Regions from separate parts of the Enterococcus sp. DIV0840 genome, predicted to be linked through region 3. Evidence: predicted binding sites of a transcription regulator. Region 3 holds the regulator's gene; each other region holds the start of a gene.

Region 1 (5,643 bases), 670 kb from region 3:
TCACTGCATCCCGTAAGTTTGCCCAGTCTTCAGAAGTTGGAACAAAAATATCTTTAAAGATTTCTTTGACTTTATCTGATTGAGGAGTGAAGTCTCCTTCAATATATTTATCGAAATATGAACCATTAGCATAATCAGATTTTTCAAAATTATGGAATGTTTCGTTGTATTGTTTTGCAATGTTATTACTTTCTACTAAAGTCCAGTAGTTTAATAAAGTAAAGTAAACATTGGTAAAATCAAGTGAGTCTTTAGAGCCATATTCCATATGGTTTTTAGCAAAGAATGTATGCAGCCCCATCGCGCCAAGTCCAATTGTATGACTTAATCTATTTCCGTTTTGAATAGAAGGAACGACATCGATATCAGAGGCATCAGTAACAAAAGTTAACGCACGTGTCATTGCACGAACAGATTTACCAAAATCAGGACTGTCCATCAAGTTGACGATATTTGTTGAACCTAAGTTACAGCTGATATCTGTACCAAGTGTTTCATATTCTTGTTTGCCATTTAAAATAGAAGGTGTTTGAACTTGTAGGATTTCTGAACATAAGTTACTCATAATGATTTTGCCATATGCAGGATTGCTTCTGTTGGCTGTATCGATATTGATGATATATGGGTAGCCAGATTCTTGTTGTAATTTAGAAATTTCATTTTCTAGATCACGTGCTTTGATTTTACGTTTACGAATTTTAGGATTAGCCACTAGATTATCGTATTCTTTGGTAATATCAACGTAAGAGAAAGGCACGCCATACTCACGTTCTACACTATAAGGGCTGAATAAGTACATATCTTCATTATTACGAGCTAACTCATAAAACTTATCAGGAACAACGACACCTAAAGATAAAGTCTTCACACGAACTTTTTCATCCGCATTTTCTTTTTTCGTTGAAAGGAACATTTCGATATCCGGATGGAAAACGTTTAGGTAAACAACTCCAGCACCTTGACGTTGACCTAATTGATTAGAATAGCTAAAGCTATCTTCGAACAATTTCATAACTGGAACCACGCCACTAGCAGCGCCTTCGTAGCCTTTGATCGGTGCTCCAGCTTCACGTAAGTTTGCTAATGTGATACCCACACCGCCGCCAATACGTGATAATTGTAAAGCAGAGTTGATCGAACGGCCGATGCTGTTCATATCATCTGTCACTTGGATCAAGAAACAAGAAACAAGCTCACCACGACGTTTACGTCCAGCATTTAAGAAAGAAGGTGTCGCAGGTTGGTAACGTTGGTGGATCATTTCATCAGCTAAAACTAAAGCCAATTCTTCGTTGCCATCAGCAAAATACAATGCATTGAAAGCCACGCGATCTTCATAGCTTTCTAAGTATTCTGTACCTTCATTGTTTTTAAGTGCATATTGTGAATAAAACTTGTAAGCTGCCATAAATGATTTGAACTCGAAATTTTGCTCATCAAGAAATGTATATAATTGTTCAATAAAAGCCATAGAATATTTTTCGATAAATGCTGTTTCTAAATAATCGTTGTCGATTAAGTATTTGATTTTTTCTTCTATAGTATTGAAGGTTCTTGTATTAGGAAGGACATTTTCTTTGAAGAAAGCTTCCAATGCTTCTTTATCCTTATGTAAAGGAATTTGTCCGTCAACAGGACGGTTGATCTCATTATTCAGCTTAAAATAGCTAACATCTTTAATTTCTTTTAGACTCAAGTTCATTCACTACTTTCTTAAAGGATTCCACGTCTTCGTTCGTGCCGCTAAATTCAAAAGCAAAAAGCATTGGAACGTTGTAATAACGTGCTATGTCTTTGGCTGTATATACATATAATTCTGCGAAATTGAGGTTTCCGCCTCCAGCAACGCCTTGCAAGTATTCTCGATTGCTTTTGTAATCAAGAAAATCGTTCACTACTTCAGTGATTTCTTGGTCATAAGTAGGAACAACTAGGACAAAAGGCTCATTTATCTCAAAAAAAGGATCCGCAGGCTCAATTTCGCAAGCTGCTAAATCCAATTTTTTAATGAAGCGTCTGGTTTGTCCGGTGACTGAAAAATAAACAATTTTCATTTTAGCTAGCCAATTGTTTTAATTGATCAGGACGGAATCCTACAACAGTTGTAGCATCAGAAGTGATAACCGGAACACTTTGGAATCCTTGTTCTTTTAACCAATCGATTGCATCTGGTTGGATATCGATATTTACTTCTTCAAATGCTATATTATTCTCGCTCAAAAAGCGTTTTGCCATTTTACATTGGATACAATTATTTTTAGAAAAGATTTTTACGTTCATTTTTAATTCCCCCTCAATTAGTTTACTTCACTAGTATAAATCTCTCAGGGAAAAAGTCAACACTTAGGCACTACATATTGTGGTTGTTTTTTGATGCAATACCATGTTTTGTGTTTTTGAAAGAAATATGAAAACACGTATTCTCTAGATTTGAGCGACTTTTATGGTCATTTTCGTGTTTAAAAAAGAAATTTGTTAAATTTTGAATTGGAAATTTTAATTGGTAAGGCACAAGATATAGTGGTAAGTCGATGTAAGACACACTAAAAGAATAGGACTGAGTTTGGCTGGAAAATATTTTCTTACTATAGGTAGAAAGGAGATTGATTTAAGTATCACAAACGAGTATACTTAATGAGAACGATTATCAATATCAATGGTAATTTAGATGAAACTTTTTCACATGCTGAAGAAAAAGTTTAAGTATACATGAGCGAGCACTTTTAAAATAGGGAGGACCACCAAATGTTGACATTGGCACAAGCAAAGTTGAATAAGGTTTATACAATCGAAGAGATTCAGGCAGAAGGTTTTGCAAAGAAACATTTGAATAATCTTGGTCTTGTCCCAGGTGGGAAAGTTGTCTTGGTGAATTATTCTAGTGAGAATGGAATTGTTTTGCTGCATAATAGCCGAATTGCAATTAATCTATCTGTGCTGAAACAGATTACAATAGTAGAAAAAAGTATGGATGAAGAAAATTGGCTATCTCTAGATAAGTTAACAGTAGGTGAAAAAGCTCGTGTCATTGGGATTCATGGGCAAGGAGCTGTTAAAAGACGATTGATGGATATGGGGCTGACAAAAGGTGTGGATCTTCTTGTTAGGAAAATGGCACCTTTAGGAGACCCAATTGAAATCAATCTTCGTGGGTACGAACTGACACTAAGAAAAAACGAAGCAGAACTAGTCTTGGTACAGAAAGAAGGATAAGGAATGAAAGAACAGCATATTGCTCTGACAGGAAATCCGAATAGTGGGAAGACAACGGCGTTTAATGCACTGACAGGTGCCAATCAATATGTAGGGAATTGGCCGGGCGTTACGGTTGAACGAAAAGAAGGTAAACTGAAAAAAAATAAGCAGATAACGATTCAGGATTTGCCAGGTATTTATTCTCTTTCTCCGTATACACCAGAAGAGGTGGTGGCCAGAGACCATTTACTTAGTGGTAGTCCAGATGTCATTGTAAACATCGTTGATGCTACAAATCTAGAACGGAACTTGTATTTGACGACTCAATTGATGGAGACTGGGATTCCTGTTGTGGTCGGGTTGAATATGATGGATATTTTAGATAAAACTGGAAAAAAAATCAATATTGAAAAACTGTCTTATGGTTTAGGTGTAGATGTATTAGGTGTCAGTGCTTTAAAAAATCGTGGACTTGATGATTTAGTAAAAAAAGCAGTTAAAGCAGCAGAAGTCTTCCCGCCAGAATTTAACTATCCGACTTATGATAATCGTTTAGAAGCAGCATTAAATGAAATCATGGATGTTTTAGGGAATAGTGTTTTGGAGAAACAAACTCGTTGGTACAGTATCAAATTGTTTGAAAGAGATGCTAGAGTCCGCAAAGAGCTAGTATTGAGTACACTACAGCAAAATGAAATAGAAGAAATTATTAAGATCACAGAACAAATCTTTGGTGATGATAGTGAATCGATCGTCATTAATGAACGATATGAATTTATTACTCGTTTAACGGCTCTTTGTTCAATCGAGAAAAATGAAATTACATTTAGTGCAAGTGATAAAATCGATCGAGTCGTGACGAATCGCTGGCTAGCTTTACCTATTTTTGCTGTAATTATGTGGTTTGTTTATTACTTAGCGATTCAAACAGTCGGAACAATGGGTACAGACTGGATCAATGACGAGTTGTTTGGAAGTCTTGTACCAAATACCGTTGAAAATCTATTAGCTAATTGGCAAGTAGCGCCTTGGATGCAAAGTTTGATTTTAGATGGAATCATTGCTGGCGTTGGAGCTGTACTTGGTTTTTTGCCACAGTTAGCTGTTTTATTCTTATGTTTAGGTTTCTTGGAAGATTGCGGGTATATGTCAAGAATCGCCTTTGTCATGGACCGTTTGTTTAGAAAATTTGGACTGTCAGGTAAATCGTTTATTCCAATGTTGATTGCGACAGGTTGTGGGGTACCAGGTGTCATGGCTAGCCGTACGATCGAAAACGAAAAAGACCGTAAGATGACGATCATGGTTACAACCTTTATGCCATGTTCAGCAAAATTGCCGATTATCGCCTTGATTGCTGGAGCCTTTTTCCCGAAAAGTAGTTGGGTTTCACCATCCGCCTATTTTATTGGGATTGCAGCAATTGTATTATCGGGAATCGCATTGAAGAAGACACGTTCGTTTTCAGGAGATCCAGCTCCGTTTATTATGGAATTACCATCCTATCATATGCCGCAATTGCGTGGTGTTCTCCGTCATGCGTATGATCGTAGTAAATCATTTGTTAAAAAAGCGGGAACGATTATTTTCGTGATGAGTATCATTATTTGGTTTACATCTACGTATACATTTACATTACAAGAAGCAGCCGAAGATCAAAGTATTTTGGCAAATTTAGGTAAAGTCATTGCACCACTGTTCGCACCACTTGGTTGGGGAACGTGGCAAGGCGCGGTTGCTACAATTACTGGTTTAGTTGCAAAAGAAAATGTGATTGGCACATTTGGTATTTTGTTCGGACATGTAGGTGAAGTATCTGAGGATGGAGTGGAAGTTTGGTCTGCGTTACAAGGTGCATTTACACCAGTTGCGGCCTATTCATTTTTAGTCTTTAATTTGCTGTGTGCACCATGTTTTGCAGCAATTGGCGCAATTCGAAGAGAGATGGGCGACTGGAAATGGACCTGGGGTGCGATCGGGTATCAGTGCGGTTTAGCGTATGTTGTTAGTTTCATTATCTATCAATTTGGGCACGTTATTTTTGAGAACGGTCAAGTTGGTGTGGGGATAATGATTGCCACACTGTTATTGATCATCATGGGCTATTATTTAGTTAGAAAACCAAAAGTAAAAGAAGAAGCAGTTATCACATTGGCAACTTTAGAAAGAGGGTAAGAATATGGCGACGTTTATTTTGGCGGTATTGATTTTTGGCGCAGCTGGATATGTTGTTTATTCTCGAATCAAAAAAGGGAAGAGCTGTGATGATTGTCATACGACTTGCCCTGTAAAAAAAGAACAAGGGAAGTAAAAAAGGTCAGATACAACGAGATAAAACGAACGTAATTTATTTTGTTGTGTCTGATGTTTCCTCTTGAATAAACAACTTTCAAGTGCTACAATATTTAAGTACTAATTATTTGGGTCGTTAGCTCAGTTGGTAGAGCA
Region 2 (5,643 bases), 400 kb from region 3:
TCCTTTAGCAGGTATTCCAATTGGGATCAAAGATAATATCGTAACCAAAGATATTTTAACGACAGCAGCTTCAAAAATGTTGCACAACTTCAATCCTATTTATGATGGAACCGTTATGGACAAAGTCTATCAAGCAGACATGATTCCTGTTGGAAAACTGAACATGGACGAATTTGCGATGGGTGGAAGTACAGAAACATCGTACTTCAAGAAAACAAAGAATGCTTGGGATCATACTAAGGTTCCAGGAGGTTCTTCTGGTGGTTCAGCCGCAGCTGTAGCAGCGGGGCAAGTACCTGTTTCTTTAGGAACTGATACAGGTGGCAGTATTCGTCAACCTGCATCATTTAACGGAATCGTTGGGATGAAACCAACTTACGGACGTGTTTCTCGTTTTGGATTGATCGCATTTTCATCTAGTTTAGATCAAATTGGTCCATTGACAAGAAATGTTAAAGATAACGCGTTGGCTTTAAATGCAATCAGTGGCTATGATGAAAAAGATGGTACTTCTGCTGGCATTTCAGTTCCTGATTTTACCGCTGGTTTAACAGGAGACATCAAAGGCATGAAAGTTGCTTTACCTAAAGAATATCTAGGTGAAGGTGTCGATGCTGGTGTTCGTGAAGCTGTGCTTAAAGCGGCAGAAACATTTAAAGCGTTAGGCGCAACTGTAGAAGAAGTTAGCTTACCACATTCTAAATATGGTGTGGCTGTGTATTATATCATTGCTTCATCTGAAGCAAGCTCAAACTTACAACGTTTCGATGGTATTCGTTATGGCTACCGTTCTGAAAACGTCAAAAATCTTGAAGATGTGTATGTAAATTCTCGTTCTGAAGGATTTGGTTTAGAAGTGAAACGTCGTATTATGCTTGGGACATTCTCATTAAGCGCGGGGCATTATGATGCACACTTTAAAAAAGCTGGCCAAGTTAGAACCTTGATCAAACAAGACTTTGATAATGTCTTTGAAAAATATGATATCATCATTGGTCCTTCTTCACCAACTGTTGCCTTTGGTTTAGGTGAAAATATCAATGATCCAATTACAATGTATATGAATGATTTATTAACGATTCCAGTCAACTTAGCTGGATTACCGGGTATGTCAATACCAGCAGGATTCTCAGAAGGGTTACCAGTCGGCTTACAAATCATTGGTAAAGCTTTCGATGAAAGTACGATGTATAAAGCGGCGTATGCGTTTGAACAAGCAACTGATTTCCATACGAAAAAACCTGTGATCTTAGGGGGGAATGACTAATGAATTTTGAAACTGTCATCGGACTTGAGGTCCACGTAGAATTAAAAACAAATTCTAAAATATTTTCACCTGCCCCAGCTCACTTTGGAGCAGAACCGAATAGCAATACAAACGTGATCGACTGGGGTTACCCAGGCGTATTACCTGTCATGAATAAACAAGCACTTGAATTTGGAATGAAAGCAGCGCTTGCGTTAAATTGTGAAATCTCAAAAGATACGCATTTTGACCGTAAAAACTATTTCTATCCAGATAATCCCAAAGCTTACCAAATTTCTCAATTCGATCAACCGATCGGTCATGATGGTTGGATCGATATTGAAGTCGAAGGCAAAACAAAACGCATCCGTATCGAACGTGTGCATTTAGAAGAAGACGCTGGGAAAAATATCCATGGTGATGGTGGTTATTCTTATGTCGATTTAAACCGTCAAGGTACGCCTTTGATTGAGATCGTTTCAGAAGCGGATATGCGTTCGCCAGAAGAAGCTTATGCTTATTTAGAAGCAATCCGTTCGATCATCTTATTTACAGGCGTTTCAGATGTGAAAATGGAAGAAGGCTCAATGCGTTGTGATGCCAATATTTCTTTACGTCCATATGGGCAAGAAGAATTTGGGACAAAGGCAGAGCTTAAAAACCTGAACTCAATGAGTTTTGTAAAAAAAGGTCTAGCTTTTGAAGAAAAACGTCAAGCGAAAGTATTATTATCTGGCGGAGAAATCCAACAAGAAACACGCCGTTTTGATGAAACGACCAACAAAACATTATTGATGCGTGTTAAAGAAGGTTCAAGTGACTACCGTTACTTCCCAGAACCTGATGTTCCCCGTTTTGCAATCGATGATGAGTGGATTGAACAAGTTCGTCACAGCTTACCGGAAATGCCGGCATCTCGACGTGCTCGTTATATCAAAGAATTAGGTTTGCCAGAATACGATGCAATGGTTCTGACATTAACAAAAGAAATGTCTGATTTCTTTGAAGCAGCATTAAATGAAGGTGCAGATGCAAAACAAGTATCTAACTGGTTGATGGGTGAAGTTTCAGCTTATTTAAATAGTGAAAAAATCGAATTACCAGATACTAAATTAACACCTGCTAATTTAGCAGGAATGATCACATTGATCGAAGATGGTACGATCAGTTCTAAAATCGCTAAAAAAGTCTTTAAAGAATTGATTGAAAATGGTGGTAATGCGAAAGAAGTTGTTGAAGCAAAAGGCTTAGTTCAATTATCTGATCCATCACAATTGTTACCGATCATCAATGAGGTATTAGATAATAACCAACAATCAGTAGATGATTTTAAAAACGGCAAAGACCGTGCAGTTGGCTTTTTAGTGGGTCAAATCATGAAAGCAACGAAAGGCCAAGCCAACCCAGGCATTGTGAATAAATTGTTACAAGAAGAATTGGCAAAACGCTAGAAAGCAGCAGATGATTATGAAAAAAGCAAGAGTGATTTATAATCCAACCTCAGGTAAAGAGCTAGTCAAAAAAAATCTAGCTGATATTCTTTCTGTTTTGGAAGAATGCGGATATGAAGCAAGTGCTTTTGCCACAACTCCAGATGAAAATTCCGCGAAGAATGAAGCACGCCGAGTTGCAGAATTGGGTTTTGACCTAATTGTTGCGGCAGGCGGTGACGGAACGATCAATGAAGTCGTTAATGGCATTGCTCCTCTAGAAAAACGACCGTCTATGGCGATCATTCCTGCTGGAACAACCAATGATTACGCAAGAGCCTTAAAAATTCCTAGAGACAATATTGTTAAAGCCGCTGAAGTCATCAAAAAAAATCAAACCGTCAAAATGGACATTGGTAAAGCAAAAGATAGTTATTTTATCAATATTGCGGCTGGTGGTCATTTAACTGAGCTAACCTATGAAGTTCCGTCAGAACTTAAAAGTATTTTCGGATACTTGGCTTATTTAGCAAAAGGTGCAGAAATGTTGCCTCGGGTGAAACCAGTCAAAATGCGGATGGAGTATGATGAGGGTGTTTATGAAGGCAATGCTTCAATGTTTTTCTTAGGTCTGACCAACTCAGTTGGTGGCTTTGAAAAAATTGCCCCTGATGCAAAGCTTGATGATGGGAAATTTTCATTGATTATCGTAAAAACTGCTAATGTGTTTGAAATTTTACACTTGGCAGCATTGATGCTCAACGGTGGTAAACACGTTGAAGATAATCGATTAATCTATACAAAAACAAGTCATTTACATGCTGAAACGCTTGAACCGGATAGTCGTATGATGATTAACTTAGATGGAGAGTATGGCGGTGATGCACCAATGGAATTTACGAATTTACACCAACATATTGAAATGTTTGCCAATGCAGATGCAATTCCGTCTAATGCGATCATGGGCTCTGTCTTAGAGGATTACGATGAAGAGGAAGACGAGTATCTTGAAACAAGTAAAGAGTTTGTAAAAGAAGTTGAACGTTTGACTGAGGAAGACATTGATAATAATGGGAAAATTGGTTAATCTTTCAAAATAAAAAAAGTGTCTAAGGCAAATTTGTCTTAGATTCTTTTTTTGTTTTGCTAGATTTAAGTGGAGAATGAAAAAACAATCTATATACAATATATAGATTGTTAAAGTTAAAAAACACAATATGTTGTATAAAATATGTCTCATAATCAATTTTTTGATAAGAATTCTCATTGACTTGTGATTGAAACAGAGTTAAATTAAATGAGTCGTCATCTCTGCAGAACATGATAAATAGGAGAAATGAAAGGTTTGTTTGATATGGGGTTCAATTTTATTATAAATGATTTTAAAAGCTGGGATAGAAAGAATTATCTCTTTTTATTTATGATGATTTTTGTGCAATTAGTCGCATTCACCATTAATCCATCTAGTTGGGTTACATTAGTAGGTGGTTTATCAGGTATTATCTGTGTGAACTTAATTGCCCAGGGAAAAGCCAGCAATTATATATTCGGTTTTATAAGTGCACTAATCATAGGATATTTCGGGTTTAAAACACGGATATACGCTGAAGTTCTACTTCAGAGTTTTTATATTGTAATGGATATTACAGGGCTGTATACCTGGTTAAAAGTCAGCGAAGATGGATCTGGTAATGTGACAGAGGTAAAAACCTTGAAAGGCATTCAATGGCTCTATGCAGGGTTCGTTTGGCTGGTAATCGGTGTTGTTGCTTATTCTATTTTAGGATTCGTCAATGATGCTCAGCAAATGCTAGATGCCATCACATTCAGCGTATCAGCAACAGCAATGCTACTGATGATCAAAAGATATCAGTCGCAATTCGTTTTTTGGTTATTAGGGAATGTATTTTCTATAATGTTATGGTTTAGAGCAGGCACACATGCAGGTGGCGATTATGCCTTGTTCGTGATGTACTGCATGTATACGATCAATTCTATTTACGGCATGATCCATTGGTTAAAAATTAAAAAAAATAATGATTAATAGGTAGGGAGTTCGATGGCAGTGATCGTTTTAGCAGGCACAATTGGTGCAGGAAAATCTAGTTTAACAGAAATTATTTCAGAACATTTAGGGTCAGATGCATTTTATGAATCAGTTGATGATAATGAAGTGTTGCCCTTATTTTATGCAGATCCTAAAAAATATGCATTTTTACTACAAATTTATTTTTTAAATAAACGATTTGATAGTATTAAACAAGCACTTTCTCATGAAAACAATGTATTGGATCGCTCTATCTATGAAGATTCTTTATTGTTCCATTTAAATGCTGACCTAGGAAGAGCGAATGAGACTGAAGTGAAAGTGTATGATTCTTTATTAGAAAATATGCTGCAAGAACTACCCTTTGCGGCAAATAAAAAGCGTCCAGATCTACTAGTGCATATTAAAATATCCTTCCCTAAAATGTTGGAACGCATTCAAAGACGAGGTCGACCTTATGAACAAGTAGAACAAGATCCAGCTTTGTATGATTATTATAAAGAATTGAATAGCCGTTATAAAAAATGGTTTGAAGAATATAATGAGAGTCCTAAAATCCAAATTGATGGAGATAAGTACGATTTTATCGAAAGTAAAGAAGCAAAAAAACAAGTGATCCAGCTAATTGAAAATAAACTAGCGGAAATCGATTAAATAGAAAGATTGATTTTTTACTTCTTTTAACCGTAGAAACAATCTCTCTATTGCTTTTCTAGCATTTTTTCATTAGAATGAGAGAAGCGCATTAAAGAAGGAGCGACTTATGAATAATTTTCCAGTGAACAAAAATGAAACAATCGAAGTTGATATTATTGATCTGACACATGAAGGAATGGGTGTTGCCAAAGTTGACGGCTACCCACTTTTTATAGAAAATGCTTTGCCAGGTGAAAAAGTCGAAATCAAAGTCTTAAAGGTCG
Region 3 (5,643 bases):
ACGATACCTTAAAAAAAGAGCAAAAGCAGACCATACTGATGGTAAGCTTAATCAAACGAAACCTAAGTCGAAAAGTCTTGATTAGTGGTGAGAAACGAAACATTGATTTGGGCAATGTAGAAATAGGCCTTCCCAAAGGACTAGAGCTTGAATTCAAAGAAGTAACGTTGTTAAGGAGTTATCATTATTAGACAAAATATATTAGATTCTATGTGCAACTGTTTTTTTGAAAGGATGTTTTGATGAAAAAAGGATTTTTCTTTTTATTAGAATTCTTTGGTATAATTTTCATGTATTTGATTCCAATCGCCTCTATATTGTATATTGCAATATATGAGTTGATTCATTTTTTTCACCCCTCAATCGAAAGCTTTATTTTATCTGGAAAACTCCCACTACTAGTCATGCTGATTATTTTTATGCTGGAAGTCATCATTCATTTTACGTTCAAACCTCAACAAAAAAAAATATTACGTAAATTAGGAATAAAACCGAAAATTAGACGCTATAAAATAGGTTTTGGGCAAATATTCGAAGTCAGAGTAGCAAGCATACACTGTATAATAAAAATGGTTTTTTGCTAGTATTTACGCTTGTTTCGATTCTTTCTTTAGCAATTGTATGGTTTCAATTTAGGTTGCCGAATGGCTATCGTCATTCTTTGAGTGGGATTGCTCCTTTTTTTACAATGAGTGGTGGAATGGCATTAGCTACTCTTATTTTAAGTACTTTATATACACCATACGTATCTGAAAAGGTCAGCAAACGAAATGTATACATATTGATGCCTATGTATAATGAACCAATTGAAAACATTAAAAATACATTTCAATCTATTCTAAATCAAACACTTCCGCCAGCTGAATTAGTTGCTGTTGATGACGGTAACTCGCTTGTCGATTATTCAAAACTTGCAGAGGAATACCAAGAGATTTTTGCAGAAAAGGGTATTTCTTTTCAGTTTATCAAGCAGCAAAATAGTGGGAAACGTGCAGCACAATTAAATGCGTATAACCATTTAGAAATTTCTGATTTTCATAATGAGATCATCTTAACAATCGACAGTGATACTGTTTTTGAAGAACATGCGATAGAACAAGGGATCATCCCGTTTGAAGACGAACGAGTTTATTCTGTTGCAGGCGTGATTGTGACAAGAAATGTTACAGATAATCTTTTGACTGTGATCACAGATTTATTAGTGATCGGACACATGGTGCTTATAGAACGATCAATGAACTCTATGTTTGGCAGTGTAGCTGTTAATAGCGGTCCAATTGCATTTTATCGGGCTGAAGTTTTGAACTTAGCTCAAAAATTAGGGTATGAAAATGAAACGTTTGGTCGTGTTAGAGTAGAATTTTCAGATGATAGTTTCTTAACATTAACAGCGATGCTTTTAGGACGGACTGTTGCTCAAATGACAGCAGTTTCTTATACAGATTTGCCGAATAAACTGAGTCATCATGTGCGACAACATCTACGTTGGAACAGAGGCAGTTTTATTAGAGGCTTTTGGCGGTTAGCACTGTTCCCTGTTAGTAGCTTTGTTTTCTTTAGACAGGCATTTGGCTGGGCTATGTTTGCGGCTATGAACGTTATTAAGTATCAATTGATTTACTGGGTGTTTTTTGTAATGACTGATTTTCCATTAATCTTAGTAGCTCCTTTAGCATTTAGTGCAGTTTATTCCTTGGCATATCTTTCAATTCCTAGGAATGATTTGGCAAATCGGGATAAATGGATCGTTTTTTTAGCTTTTCCATTTACTGTACTATGGGCAATTTTCGTATTGTCACCTGTTCGAATTTGGGGATATATTACCCATAGGAATACTGGCTGGGGAACGCGAGACAAAATAGAACTATAAGGCAATAATTATTGGGTAAGTTTGAACGTTCAAAACGTCGACTTACTCGATTATTTTTTTTGAAACAAGAGAAAAATGTTATTAAATAAGAGCGTAACAATAAGAAAAAAATGCTTAAGAAGTAATCGTTAATGACTGGTTTCTCTAGCATTTCATGTTATAATATAGAAAGTAAACTAAAACGAAACTTTAAAAATAGATATTATTAGATAAAATGAGGTGAACACTATGCGTTGTCCAAGATGTCATCATAATAACTCCCGTGTAATCGATAGTCGTCAAGCCGATGATGGGCGTGCGATTCGTCGTCGGAGAGAATGTGAAAATTGCAATTACCGTTTTACTACATTCGAACGAATTGAAGCAGCTCCATTGTTAGTCATCAAGAAAAATGGTGACCGGGAAGAATTTAATAGAGAGAAAATTTTACGTGGGTTGATCCGTTCGGCTGAAAAACGTCCAGTTGCCATGGAACAAATGGAACAAATCGTTGATAATGTTGAAAACCGTGTCCGTAGCTTAGGCGAAAATGAGATTTCGACTACTTTGGTCGGAGAATATGTAATGGAAGATTTAGTTAATTTGGATGAAATCGCCTATATTCGATTTGCCAGTGTCTACCGTCAATTTAAAGATATGAGTGTGTTCTTAAAAGAACTACAAGGAATCGTAGATAAAGCAAAATCTTCAAATTCAGATACAACAAATGAATAAGGAGGTCTTTCCTTGAAAGACAATTGGAAAGAAGTCCACCCTAAAAGTATTTTTCAAGCAGCACTATCTCATCCTTTATCCAATCTAGAACAAGCGATACTGACGTTTTTATATCAGCCGATTATTGGTGCTGAAGCTTTTAGCTTATACTTGACACTTTTATCAGAAGTTGAAGAGACAGGCGTTAGTGAGTCACTTTTTCATGCAGATTTGGTTACGATGATGGATATGAGTATCAAACAAATCCAAGCGGCTAGAAAGAAATTAGAAGGAATTGGTTTATTAGGAACCTTTTGTAAAAATGATTCTGAACTAGGAATGCGTTTTTTATATCGCTTAAATCATCCTGAAACAGCCGAACGTTTTTTTAAAGATGAAGTATTGTCACTAACATTATTGAACAGTGTAGGACAAAGAAAACTAGATAAATTATTTGAACGTTTTAAGCCGAAATTTGTTAATTTAACTGGCTATGAAGAGATTTCAGCAGGATTTAAGGATGTCTATTTATTCAAAGAAGAACAAATGATTTCTCAAAGTAAGCAGTTGATTCAAATGGAACAATCGTTTAATGATCCAAGACCAGCGCAAAAACCAAGTGCCGTCAATGAAAGCTTTGATTGGTCTTATTTTGTTCAAGGAATAGAAAAACTTGGGATCAAGTTACCAGATAATAGTGCTGGATTCAAAGAAGAAGTGTTTATCTTCCATAATTTATTTGGGATTACAGAATTGGATATGATCGATTTTTGTTCTAAATCCTTTGACTATTATACAAGTAAGATTGATGTGAAGGACTTTGAACGGGCAATTTATAGAACCTATGATCCTGACAAAAAGCAAAAATCAAGTGAGTTTCAAAAAAATGATTCAGTGGAGTTAACTGCTGAAGATCAGCAAACATACCGTTATAATTCATTGAAAATGAATGGTTTTTCAACGCAAGATATTCAGATGATCATGGATAGTGAGAAAAATTTTCCATTAAATTATTTGGAAGCATTAAAAAATGAGCGTGGTGGTTATACAACCCCGCAAGAGCGTTCATTAGTCAAGTATTTAGTGAGTAAATCTGGATTGCCGAACAGTGTGATCAATGTGTTGATCAATTATGTTTATAATATACAAAAACAACCCACATTAAAGGCTGATTATGTGAATCGAATCGCCAACGAATGGGCGCAAAGCGGCATTTTTTCACCAGAGAAAGCCATTGATCATGTCCGTGAGCTAGCCAAAAAGGGGAAAGAACAAAAACAAACAAGACAGAGATACGGACAAAATAATCGACCGATCCGTCAAGAAACATTACCAGATTGGGTGGATAATCCAGTCGAAGAAAAGAAACTTTCGCCAGAAAGACAGGCTGAACTTGAAAGAGAACTTCAAGAATTATTAAATGAAGAAGGTGAATAATAATGGAAGATGTAGGAAAAGAAATGTCAAAAATCATTCAAAAAAGAGATATGAACGAGAGATATAATGAACTAGTTGAAGTTGTTATGAAAGATCCTGACGTCCAAAAGTTTATAGAAGGTAACCGAGATCGTTTAACAGATGAAGACATAAAAAAAAGCTATTCGAAATTATATGAGTTTGTTCAAGAAAAAAGAAAATATCAATTGAATGATCCAAACATGATTGCACCTGGTTATGAGCCGAAACTAGCATTAAACTTCCATTATATCGATGTCACTTATGTTCCCACTGAATCTTTGATTGCTAAACAGCGTGAAGATGAAATACGTAAACGTGTCAAAGCAATGGATATGCCCAAAGATGTGCGTGAAGCTCGTTTAAATAATTTTGATTTGAGCTCAGACGGACGTGAAGAGGCCTTTGCAAGTGCTATGAGATTTATCAAATCCTATTCTCAAAATCCAAAAGAATTTCATAAAGGACTATATCTTCAAGGAACATTTGGTGTAGGTAAATCTTTTCTGTTAGGTGCGATTGCTAATAGTTTAGCTGAACGCGGATTTGTTACAACGATCGTTCATTTTCCAACTTTTACAGTCGAAATGAAACAAGCAATCGGTAAAGATATGGTAGGGCCAAAGCTTGATGCTGTTAAGAAATCACCTGTTTTAATGATTGATGATCTGGGTGCAGAATCAATGACATCTTGGATTCGAGATGATGTCTTAAGCGTTATTCTGCAATATCGTATGCAGGAACAATTAGTAACGTTTTTTTCATCAAACCTTGACTTAAAAGACTTAGAAAAACATTTATCTGTGACTCAACGAGGGGAACAAGAGCCGTTGAAAGCCCGTCGAATCATGGAACGTATTCGTTATTTAGCACAAGAGATTACGATGTCTGGTAATGATCGAAGAAATGGCTAATGACGGCTTTTATCCAGATTCCAAGTGATTGAGTTATGCCTCAGTCACTTTTTTTATTTTCTTTAATAATGATTGGTAGCAATGGACTACGATTGATTATATAGCTTATAATAAAGTAACCGTATTGGAGGGTATATCTATGAAAAAAATCGCAATAACAATCTTAACAGTGTTAACCTTGATTTCTTTGGGAGCATGCACACAAAATAAAAAAAGTTCGTCAAAAGGAAGTGAAGAAACTTCAATGAGCAGTAAAAAAGATCAAACGACCGATGAAACGTCAGACACTAAAGACCAAGAAAAATCTCAATCTGTATTCACAGCAGTTTTAGTTGAAGATGCTAAAACCAATGACACAGTGGATAAATCAATGCGGCTGGTTTTAAAAGAAGTCGAAGCAGTTGAGGATCCAGAGGAAATTGTTGGTATGATGAAAAATGATGGGGTTATTTTGAATGTATCAAAGGATCAATTAGCAGATGGAATCACAGAAAATGACTTGAAAACAGGAGATAAGATTCAATTTACTTTAGTAGGTTTACCTGCGATGACGATGTCGATTCCACCCCAAGTAGCTGGAAATTCAGTTGTGAAAGTTGAAAAAAATTAATAAATATTAAAAAAACAAAAAATGCTATAAAGTTTGTAAATAAGCACTTTGTAGCATTCTTTATTTTTATTCTATAGTTAAAATAACATTTTTCAAAAAAT

The links. The regulator NrdR, encoded in region 3, represses ribonucleotide reductase genes. The targets are predictions, from matches to a motif close to ACACNATATATNGTGT.
Region 1: nrdH (glutaredoxin-like protein NrdH) is a predicted target of NrdR. The motif match lies at 2,348-2,363, and genes of this name have one in related genera.
Region 2: pnuC (nicotinamide riboside transporter PnuC) is a predicted target of NrdR. The motif match lies at 3,887-3,902, and genes of this name have one in related genera.

The regions. Positions count from the first base shown of each region.
Region 1 is NZ_CP172876.1:883,553-889,195, forward strand. Features, by position in the region: gene nrdE (class 1b ribonucleoside-diphosphate reductase subunit alpha) at 1-1,696, opposite strand, end outside; gene nrdI (class Ib ribonucleoside-diphosphate reductase assembly flavoprotein NrdI) at 1,677-2,054, opposite strand; gene nrdH (glutaredoxin-like protein NrdH) at 2,056-2,280, opposite strand; gene IGL98_RS04150 (FeoA family protein) at 2,746-3,213, shown strand; gene feoB (ferrous iron transport protein B) at 3,217-5,370, shown strand; gene IGL98_RS04160 (FeoB-associated Cys-rich membrane protein) at 5,375-5,506, shown strand; tRNA gene IGL98_RS04165 (tRNA-Lys) at 5,618-5,643, shown strand, end outside.
Region 2 is NZ_CP172876.1:1,153,834-1,159,476, forward strand. Features, by position in the region: gene gatA (Asp-tRNA(Asn)/Glu-tRNA(Gln) amidotransferase subunit GatA) at 1-1,267, shown strand, start outside; gene gatB (Asp-tRNA(Asn)/Glu-tRNA(Gln) amidotransferase subunit GatB) at 1,267-2,697, shown strand; gene IGL98_RS05430 (diacylglycerol kinase) at 2,714-3,763, shown strand; gene pnuC (nicotinamide riboside transporter PnuC) at 4,031-4,720, shown strand; gene IGL98_RS05440 (deoxynucleoside kinase) at 4,736-5,377, shown strand; gene rlmD (23S rRNA (uracil(1939)-C(5))-methyltransferase RlmD) at 5,487-5,643, shown strand, end outside.
Region 3 is NZ_CP172876.1:1,556,655-1,562,297, forward strand. Features, by position in the region: gene IGL98_RS07360 (pectate lyase-like adhesive domain-containing protein) at 1-191, shown strand, start outside; gene IGL98_RS07365 (hypothetical protein) at 243-584, shown strand; gene IGL98_RS07370 (glycosyltransferase) at 578-1,870, shown strand; gene nrdR (transcriptional regulator NrdR) at 2,099-2,584, shown strand; gene IGL98_RS07380 (replication initiation and membrane attachment family protein) at 2,597-4,000, shown strand; gene dnaI (primosomal protein DnaI) at 4,003-4,932, shown strand; gene IGL98_RS07390 (hypothetical protein) at 5,072-5,542, shown strand.